DNA from 2 places in the Nocardia sp. NPDC058176 genome. Region 2 is predicted to be linked to the other one. Evidence: riboswitches for the same ligand, from Rfam matches in the RefSeq annotation. Region 2 holds a riboswitch; the other holds the start of a gene.
The links. A riboswitch is a leader RNA that binds a small molecule or an ion and turns the genes downstream of it on or off. The one in region 2 is predicted to bind thiamine pyrophosphate.
Positions count from the first base shown of each region.

Region 1: linked by a shared signal. The riboswitch ahead of ACFVVM_RS08425 (TenA family protein) and the one ahead of thiC (phosphomethylpyrimidine synthase ThiC) in region 2 are both predicted to bind thiamine pyrophosphate.

Region 1 covers NZ_JBHVVA010000001.1:1,781,739-1,786,168, reverse strand. The annotation lists gene ACFVVM_RS08435 (ABC transporter permease) at 1-424, opposite strand, end outside; gene ACFVVM_RS08430 (ABC transporter substrate-binding protein) at 402-1,424, opposite strand; gene ACFVVM_RS08425 (TenA family protein) at 1,421-2,125, opposite strand; TPP riboswitch at 2,113-2,209, opposite strand; gene gndA (NADP-dependent phosphogluconate dehydrogenase) at 2,376-3,821, shown strand; gene ACFVVM_RS08415 (hypothetical protein) at 4,006-4,430, shown strand, end outside.
Region 2 covers NZ_JBHVVA010000002.1:690,757-695,186, forward strand. The annotation lists gene ACFVVM_RS15735 (MMPL family transporter) at 1-1,558, shown strand, start outside; TPP riboswitch at 1,614-1,741, shown strand; gene thiC (phosphomethylpyrimidine synthase ThiC) at 1,747-3,387, shown strand; gene ACFVVM_RS15745 (serine hydrolase domain-containing protein) at 3,575-4,430, shown strand, end outside.

The sequences.
Region 1 (4,430 bases), on a different contig from region 2:
CGAACCAGATGATCATCAACGGCGCGATCGCCACGATCGGCACGGTCTGGGAGGCCACGAACAGTGGTACCAGCGCCCGACGCAACCACGGCGAGAAGTCCACGATCACCGCCAGCACCCACGCCAGGCTCAGCGACACCGCGAACCCGATCAGCGTCACCTGCAGGGTGGCGGCCGCGTGCGTACCGATCTCGTCCCGATGCGCCCAGCCCTGCTGGACGACCCGCACCGGCGAGGGCAGCACCTGCGGACGCACACCGCTGCTCGTGACATAGAGCTGCCAGATCACGACGAGCACCGCCACCGTGACGACCGACGGCACCGCCCACCGGATCCCCGCCCAGCGCGCGGTCCCGCCGTCGCCACCGGAGGAAACCGGCGGCGACGCGGCTACCGACAGCTCACGGGTTGGCGAGGTACTCATTGGTGAAATACGTCGACCAGTCGGGTTCGGTGGTCAGCGGCTTGCCGTCGGGTCCGGTCAGCAGACCGCCCCGGTACAGGAAGCCGGAATTCGCCGACCACTGCTCCACCGTCTGGGTGCCCACCTTGCCGTCGGCGTCCTTCATGAACTGCTCGGCCAGCATGCGCTGACTCTCGAAGACCAGCGACTCGTCGTTGAACGCGCCCGGATTGGCGTCGAGGAGGTCCCGGGCCGCCGCGTCCGGATCGTCCGCGGCGAACTGGTAGCCGCGTTGCAGGGCCTGCACGAATTTCGCGGCGCGGTCCGGGTTCTCGGCCAGCCAGCCCTCGTTGGCATCGATCACGATGGCGTAGGCATCGGGGAAACCGAAGTCGGTGTAGCGGAAGTACCGCATCGGGGTGCCGTGGTGTTCGGCCTCGATGCCCTCCCAGGCCAGGTACGAGACGGTGAAGTCCGCCTTGCCGCCGTAGACCGCTTCATACGCCGACGAACCGAGCACCACCGAGGTGAAATCGCCGGTGCCGCCGTCATTGCGGATGACCTGCTGCAGCGCCTCCCGCTCACCCGGATCGCCGAACCCGGCGTAGGTCTTGCCGTCGAGGTCCTTCGGGCTCGCGAGGTCGGCCCGATCGGCGCGCACCCCGATGCCCGTCGCCCAGTGCTGCAGCGGCGCGAGCACCGACTTCACCCGCGCACCCGACGCGCGCGCGAACGTCGACGAATTGTGCGTACTGATCCCGAATTCGGCGTTTCCGGCATCGACCACCGTGTCGACGGAGGTGTTGTTGTAGGGCAGCACCTGGACGTCCAGACCCGCGTCGGAGAAGTAGCCGCGCTGCAACGCGACGTAGAGCCCGACGTGGTTGGTGTTCGGCGTCCAGTCCAGTGCGAACCGGATGGTCTCATCGGAGCTGCCGCCCGAACCGCAGGCGGTGAGCAGCGACAGGGTCGCGACGGTGGTCGCCATGACCGCGAGCGCGCGGCGCAGACGCCCGGTCATGCGGCGGGCCAGGGCTGCGGGTGCAGGGCGGTGTCCCAGAACAGCAACTCGTAGCGCGTGGCGAGGACGAACGCCTGCTCCATCGCCTCCCGCTCCCGGTCACCCGCCGACTCGGCGGCCACGTCGACCAGCGCTCGCGCCGTGGCGGCGGACTGCTGGAACTCCTCGGCGCCGTAGGTGGTGACCCACTGGGCATACGGGTGGGCGGGGTCGGCGGCGATCACCTTCGCGGCGCTCTCGGCCAGGTCGCGGCCCACTTCGGCATAGATCCAGAAGCAGGGCAGCGCGGCGGCCGCGGCGACGGCGTAGGACTCGGTCGCGGCCGCGGCGATCAGGTAGGAGACATAGGCCAAGCAGGTCTGCGAAAGCTCCGGCTCACCCTGTCGCGGGGGCAGCGCGCCACCGGTGAGCAACTGCTCGTGCATGGCCGATTCGACAGCGGCGGCGTTCGCGGACGAGGTCGCCCAGAAGGCGGCGGTCTGCGGGTCCGGCGACTTGGCGGCGAGAATCGCCAGCGCCTTGGAGTATCCGGTGAGATACAGCGAATCCTGCTCGATGTAGGTGCGGAACACCTCGAGCGGCAAGGTGCCCTCGCCGAGCAGGCGCAGGAATTCCAGGTCGTCGATCGCGGTCCGGAGAGACTTCGTCCGGTCCCAGAGGTGATCGGTGAACTTGTTTGTGGTGTGGGCGTGCGACACCATGACATCCCTTCGTCAGCATTACCTGAACAGGTTCGGCGGGTCTGTTCTCAGCCTCGCGGTCGCGAGACACCCCGTGTCAGAACTCGACCGACCCTAGCAGCGACCGCCGACATGCGGGCAACGCCCGGTTCCGCGCGCAACCCCGGTCACGGTGGTATGTGTTCGGCCGCGGAACGGCACCCAGTAACTTGGCTGGCAAGGAAGCCGTCTTCCGCACCCGTCGGACCCGCCGAACGAAGAGAGCTGATCAATGTCGACCTCTACCGCGCGTGCGCAGATCGGTGTCACCGGCCTGGCCGTGATGGGCAGCAACATCGCCCGCAACTTCGCCAAGCACGGCTACACTGTCGCGCTGCACAACCGCTCCGTCGCCAAGACCGACGCGCTGCTCGCCGAGCACGGCGGTGACGGCGATTTCGTCCGCACCGAAACCGTCGAGGAATTCGTGGCGGCGCTGGAGAAGCCGCGGCGCGTGCTGATCATGGTCAAGGCGGGCGACGCGACCGACGCCGTCATCGAGGAACTGGCCGCCGCGATGGAGCCGGGCGACATCATCATCGACGGCGGCAACGCCCTCTACACCGACACCATCCGCCGCGAGGCCGCGCTGAGCGAGCGCGGCCTGAACTTCGTCGGTGCCGGGATCTCCGGTGGTGAGGAAGGCGCGCTCAACGGCCCGGCCATCATGCCCGGCGGACCCAAGGAGTCCTACGAGTCGCTCGGCCCGCTGCTCGAGTCGATCGCGGCCCAGGTCGACGGCGTCCCGTGCTGCACCCACATCGGCCCCGACGGTTCCGGGCACTTCGTCAAGATGGTGCACAACGGCATCGAATACGCCGACATGCAGCTGATCGGCGAGGCCTACCACCTGTTCCGCGACGCGCTCGGTTTCGACGCCGGGCAGATCGCGGAGGTGTTCACCCAGTGGAACTCCGGCGATCTGGAGAGCTACCTGGTCGAGATCACCGCCGAGGTGCTCGCCCAGATCGACGCCAAGACCGGCAAGCCGCTGGTCGACGTCATCGTCGACGCCGCCGAGCAGAAGGGCACCGGCCGCTGGACGGTCAAGTCCGCGCTCGATCTCGGCGTCCCGGTGACCGGCATCGCCGAGGCCGTCTTCGCCCGGGCGCTGTCGGGGTCGCGCGCCCAGCGCAAGGCCGCGGTCGGCCTGGCCTCGGGCACGCTCGCCGCCAAGCCCACCGATGTCGAGCAGTTCACCGAGGACATCCGGCAGGCGCTCTACGCCTCCAAGGTCGTCGCCTACGCACAGGGCTTCGACCAGATCGCCGCGGGCAGCGCCGAATACGACTGGGACCTGCACCCCGGTGACCTGGCGACGATCTGGCGCGGCGGCTGCATCATCCGCGCCCGCTTCCTGAACCGGATCAAGGACGCCTACGAGCAGGACCCGGCCCTGCCGAGCCTGATCCTGGCCCCCTACTTCCGCGAAGCCATCGAAACCGCCATCGACAGCTGGCGCCGCGTGGTCTCCACCGCCACCCTCCTCGGCATCCCCGTCCCCGCCTTCGCCTCCTCCCTGTCCTACTACGACGCCCTGCGCGCCGAACGCCTCCCCGCCGCCCTCACCCAGGGCCAGCGCGACTTCTTCGGCGCCCACACCTACGAGCGCATCGACGCCGACGGCAAGTTCCACACCCTGTGGAGCGGCGACCGCACCGAGGTCTCCGAGGGCTGAGTCGACCAGGGTGCGCCGGAGTGAGCCCGGCGCACCCTGTCAGCGCGCCGAGTAGGAACCCACCTTCCGCGCAATCGGGGCGCTCAGCCTCCCGAGCCTGGCAGCTTATTCAGCTATCTTTTGGTTACTGGCCTGACGTGGTCGATCGCGTCGAGTCACGAATCCTCCAACGAAAGGTAGCTCGGTGAAGTCGACTTTCGCGGTTCTGTTCGGACTCGTGGTGGCCGCGGCGGCTGTGACGGGGTGCTCCGGGGGCGAGGATTCGTCGCCGACGGTGTCGACCACCACGTCGGCGGTGAGCACCGCGCCCGCTCCCACGCCCACCCATGAGGATGGTCACCCCGGTGGCGACACCACCGCGCCCGTGCCCGGTCCGACCACCGGGCAGCGTGGTGCCGACGGTTCCACCGGCAACAACCTCAGTGACGAATACTGTGCCCGCAATCAGGATCCCGGCTGCCCGCTGGGCAGTTACATCGGTCCCGACGCCATCCCGAATCCGAACGGCGATGGAACCTGGGTCCCCTGTGAAGGCACCATCTGCACCAACCCCAACCACGGCGGCGGACCGACCACGCCCCCGCCTGCGCCGACCACCACGCCGGTCGA
Region 2 (4,430 bases):
GAACATGACCACCGCGCTCGGGCTCGCGCTGGCGATCGACTACAGCCTGTTCATCGTCAGCCGGTACCGGGAGGAACTCGCGGGTGGTTCCACCCCGACCGCGGCGGTGATCCGCTCGATCCAGACCGCGGGCCGCACGGTGGTCTACTCGGCGCTGGTGGTGGCGCTGTCGCTGTCGGCGCTGCTGGTGTTCCCGCAGTACTTCTTCAAATCCTTCGCCTACGCGGGCATCGCCGTGGTCGCGGCCGCCACCGCCGCGGCGGTGATCGTGCTGCCCGCACTACTCATCCTGGTCGGCGACCGGATCAACGCCCTCGACCTGCGCGCCCCGCTGCGCAAGCTGTTCCGGCGCCCGCCCCGGCTCGAGAAGCAGCCGCAGCAGACGTTCTGGTACCGGCTGGTGACCGCGGTGATGAAGCGGCCGATGTCGATCGCCCTGGCCACCACCGCGTTCCTGCTGCTGCTCGGCTCGCCGTTCCTCGGCGTGCAGTTCGGCTACCCCGACGACCGCTCGCTGCCCACCGACGTGGCCAGCCGCTCGGTCGGCGACATCCTGCGCACCGAGTTCGACGCCGACCTGGCCTCGAGCGCGACCATCGTGCTGCCCGAATTCGACGGCACACCAGCCGAATTGGACGCCTACGCCCGCGAGTTGTCCACGGTGCCGGAGGTACCCGCCGTACTCAGCAGCGAGGCCGTGTACAGCGGTGGGTTGCGGGTGGCCGCCGGGGTTCCCGAGATGTCGGACCCGCAGGCCGGTGCCTATCTCTCCGTCGGCACCCGGCTCGATCCGTACTCCGACGCGGGCCGCGCCCAGCTCGAAGCGCTGCGCGCCGTGCCCGCTCCCTCGGATGTGCTGGTCACCGGCCCGGCCGCGCTGAACCAGGACTCGGTCACCGCGATCACCGGCAAGCTGCCGCTGGCCGGTGCGCTGATCGCGATCGCCACGCTGATCCTGCTGTTCCTGTTCACCGGCAGTGTGGTGCTGCCGGTGAAGGCGCTGGCGCTCAACATGTTGTCGCTGGCGGCGACCTTCGGCGCGATGGTGTGGATCTTCCAGGAGGGCAACCTGGCGGGCCTGCTCGGCTTCACCGCCACCGGCACGCTCAACCTCGCCATGCCCATTCTCATGTTCGCCCTGGCCTTCGGCGCCTCCATGGACTACGAGGTGTTCCTGCTCTCGCGCATCCGCGAGGAATGGCTGGCCGGGCCCAAGACCACCGAGGGCAATACCGAGGCGGTCGCGATGGGTGTGGCCCGCACCGGACGCATCTTCACCGCCGCCGCGCTGCTGATGAGCGTGGTGTTCCTCGGGGTCGCCACCTCCGGTGTGTCGATGATGAAGCTGTTCGGTCTCGGCTGCGCGCTGGCGGTGATCAGCGACGCGACGGTGATCCGCGGGCTGCTCGCACCCGCGCTGATGCGCATGATGGGCCGCTGGAACTGGTGGGCGCCCAAACCGCTTGTCGCGCTGCACAACCGGTTCGGCCTGCACGAGTCCGATGATCCCGTGCCCGCGCCCGCCGAGACGCCGCGGCTGGACAAGGCGTCGGTGTAACCGTCCGCCCGCCCGGCGCTGTCCGGGCGGGCGGGTAGGGTCGGGCTGGACAATTTCACACGCCAACGGGGGCTCGCACCAGCGGGCTGAGAGGACGGCTAGCCCATTTTCGGGCGTTCAGGGCCGTCGACCGTATGAACCTGACCGGGTAATGCCGGCGTAGGGAGGAAGAAACCATGGGCACAGCCATGTCGTCGAACGGGACCGGTACGCCGGTCGACACCGTGACCACCGGGCCGATCCAGGGCAGCGTCAAGCACTACGAAGAGGTCGACGGCCTGCGGATACCCGTGCGCCGGATCAATCTCACCAATGGCGATCATTTCGACGTCTTCGACACCTCCGGCCCGTACACCGATGACAACGCGGTGATCGATCTCGAAGCCGGTCTGCCGAAGCTGCGCGACGGGTGGACCAAGCCCGAACTCGACGGCCCGCGCACCCAGCTGCACTGGGCTCGCCAGGGCATCGTCACCGATGAGATGCGCTTCATCGCCACCCGCGAGGGAGTCTCGGCGGAACTGGTGCGCGAAGAGGTCGCCGCCGGTCGCGCGGTGATTCCGGCCAACCACAAGCACCCGGAACTCGAGCCGACCATCATCGGCAAGAAGTTCCTGGTGAAGATCAACGCCAACATCGGCAACTCGGCGGTGTCGTCCTCGATCGCCGAGGAGGTCGAGAAAATGGTGTGGGCCTCGCGCTGGGGTGCCGACACCATCATGGACCTGTCGACCGGCAAGAACATCCACGAGACCCGCGAATGGATCCTGCGCAACTCGCCCGTCCCGATCGGCACCGTGCCGATCTACCAGGCCCTCGAAAAGGTGAACGGCGATCCCACCAAGCTCACCTGGGAGATGTACCGCGACACCGTGATCGAGCAGTGCGAACAGGGCGTCGACTACATGACCGTGCACGCCGGCGTGCTGCTGCGCTACATCCCGCTCACGGCCAAGCGCGTCACCGGCATCGTCTCGCGCGGCGGGTCCATCATGGCCGCGTGGTGTCTGGCTCATCACCAGGAATCGTTCCTGTACACGCACTTCCGAGAACTGTGCGAGATCCTGGCGCGCTACGACGTCACTTTCTCCCTCGGTGACGGCCTGCGTCCCGGCTCGATCGCCGATGCCAACGACGCCGCTCAGTTCGCCGAACTGCGCACCCTCGGAGAACTCACCAAGATCGCGAAATCCTATGGCGTGCAGGTGATGATCGAGGGCCCGGGTCACGTACCGATGCACAAGATCGTCGAGAACGTGCGGCTCGAGGAGGAACTGTGCGAGGAGGCGCCGTTCTACACCCTCGGCCCGCTGGCCACCGATATCGCGCCCGCCTACGACCACATCACCTCCGCCATCGGCGCCGCGATCATCGCGCAGGCCGGGACCGCGATGCTCTGTTACGTCACCCCCAAGGAACACCTCGGCCTGCCCAACCGCGATGACGTCAAGGTCGGCGTGATCACCTACAAGATCGCCGCCCACGCCGCCGACCTCGCCAAGGGCCACCCGCGCGCCCAGGACCGTGACAACGAATTGTCCAAGGCCCGTTTCGAATTCCGCTGGCACGACCAGTTCGCCCTGTCCTTGGACCCCGACACCGCCCGCGAATACCACGACGAGACCCTGCCCGCCGAACCCGCCAAGACCGCCCACTTCTGCTCCATGTGCGGCCCCAAGTTCTGCTCCATGCGCATCTCCGCCGACGTCCGCGAATACGCCGAGAAGCAAGGCCTCACCGACGTGGCCGCCATCGAAGCGGGCATGGCCGAGAAGTCCGCCGAATTCGCCGACCACGGCAGCCAGGTCTACCTCCCCGTCGTCTCCTGACGGACGACATCGAACTGGACCGACGATCACCAGGCACTGGTGGCGATGGCCTCTCGGCCGATATTTGCGCCATTGCCTGGTGATCGAACGTCCAACACGGGGTGGGTGATTCGGGATCGACTTTCGTAGGGGTTGAGGCATGCGATCGGCGGATTCGGTGGAGGCGCGGCGACCATAGCTTGGGCTCATGCGAATCAGAGCGATGGTGGTGGCGGGGATGATCGGGGTCGGTGTCGGGCTCGGAACAGCCGTGACGGGGCAGGCCGCGCCGATGCCAGAGGCGTTGTCCGCCTCGGTTTTCGACGACTTCCTCGGGCGGGCGGTGGAGTTCACCGGATTGCCCGGGGTGTCGGCGGTGATCACCCACCGGGGTGAGGTGGTGCACGCGGCGGGGTACGGGCACGATTCGGCCGGGGCGGCGGTGACGGAGCGGACGCCGATGCGGATCGCCTCGCTGACCAAGGCGTTCACGGCGATGGCGGTGATGATCGGGGTCGAGGACGGGATGATCGACCTCGATCGGCCGGTCGTGGAACAACTGCCCGAATTTCGCACCGAGGATTCGCGGTCGGATCGGATCACGGTGCGGCACTTGTTGAATCAAACCTCCGGCCTGGCCGACTCGACCGTCGACATTCCGGCGACCGAGTCGACGAACTCGCTGGAGCAGTACACGGCGACGTTGCGCACGGCGCGGCTGGCCGCCGAACCCGGAACCCGGTACGCCTACAGCAATGTCAACTACAACCTCGCCGCGCGACTGGTCGAGGTGGTGAGTGGTCGTGAGTACGGTGAGTACCTGCGGGAGCGGATCTTCGAACCGCTCGGCATGGCCGAGAGCGTGCTCGGCGACGAGATCGTCTCTCCGGCCGATGGATTCAACTCACTGTTCGGGCGGTGGATCGCCCGGGACGAACTGGCCGGGTTCCTCGACGAGAGCGGTAGCGGCGGGGTGATCACCACCGCCGCCGACCTGGGTCGCTGGCTGATCACCCAGAGCGGCGACGGTCCGCAACTGGTGAGCCGGGAGAGCCTGGCACTCA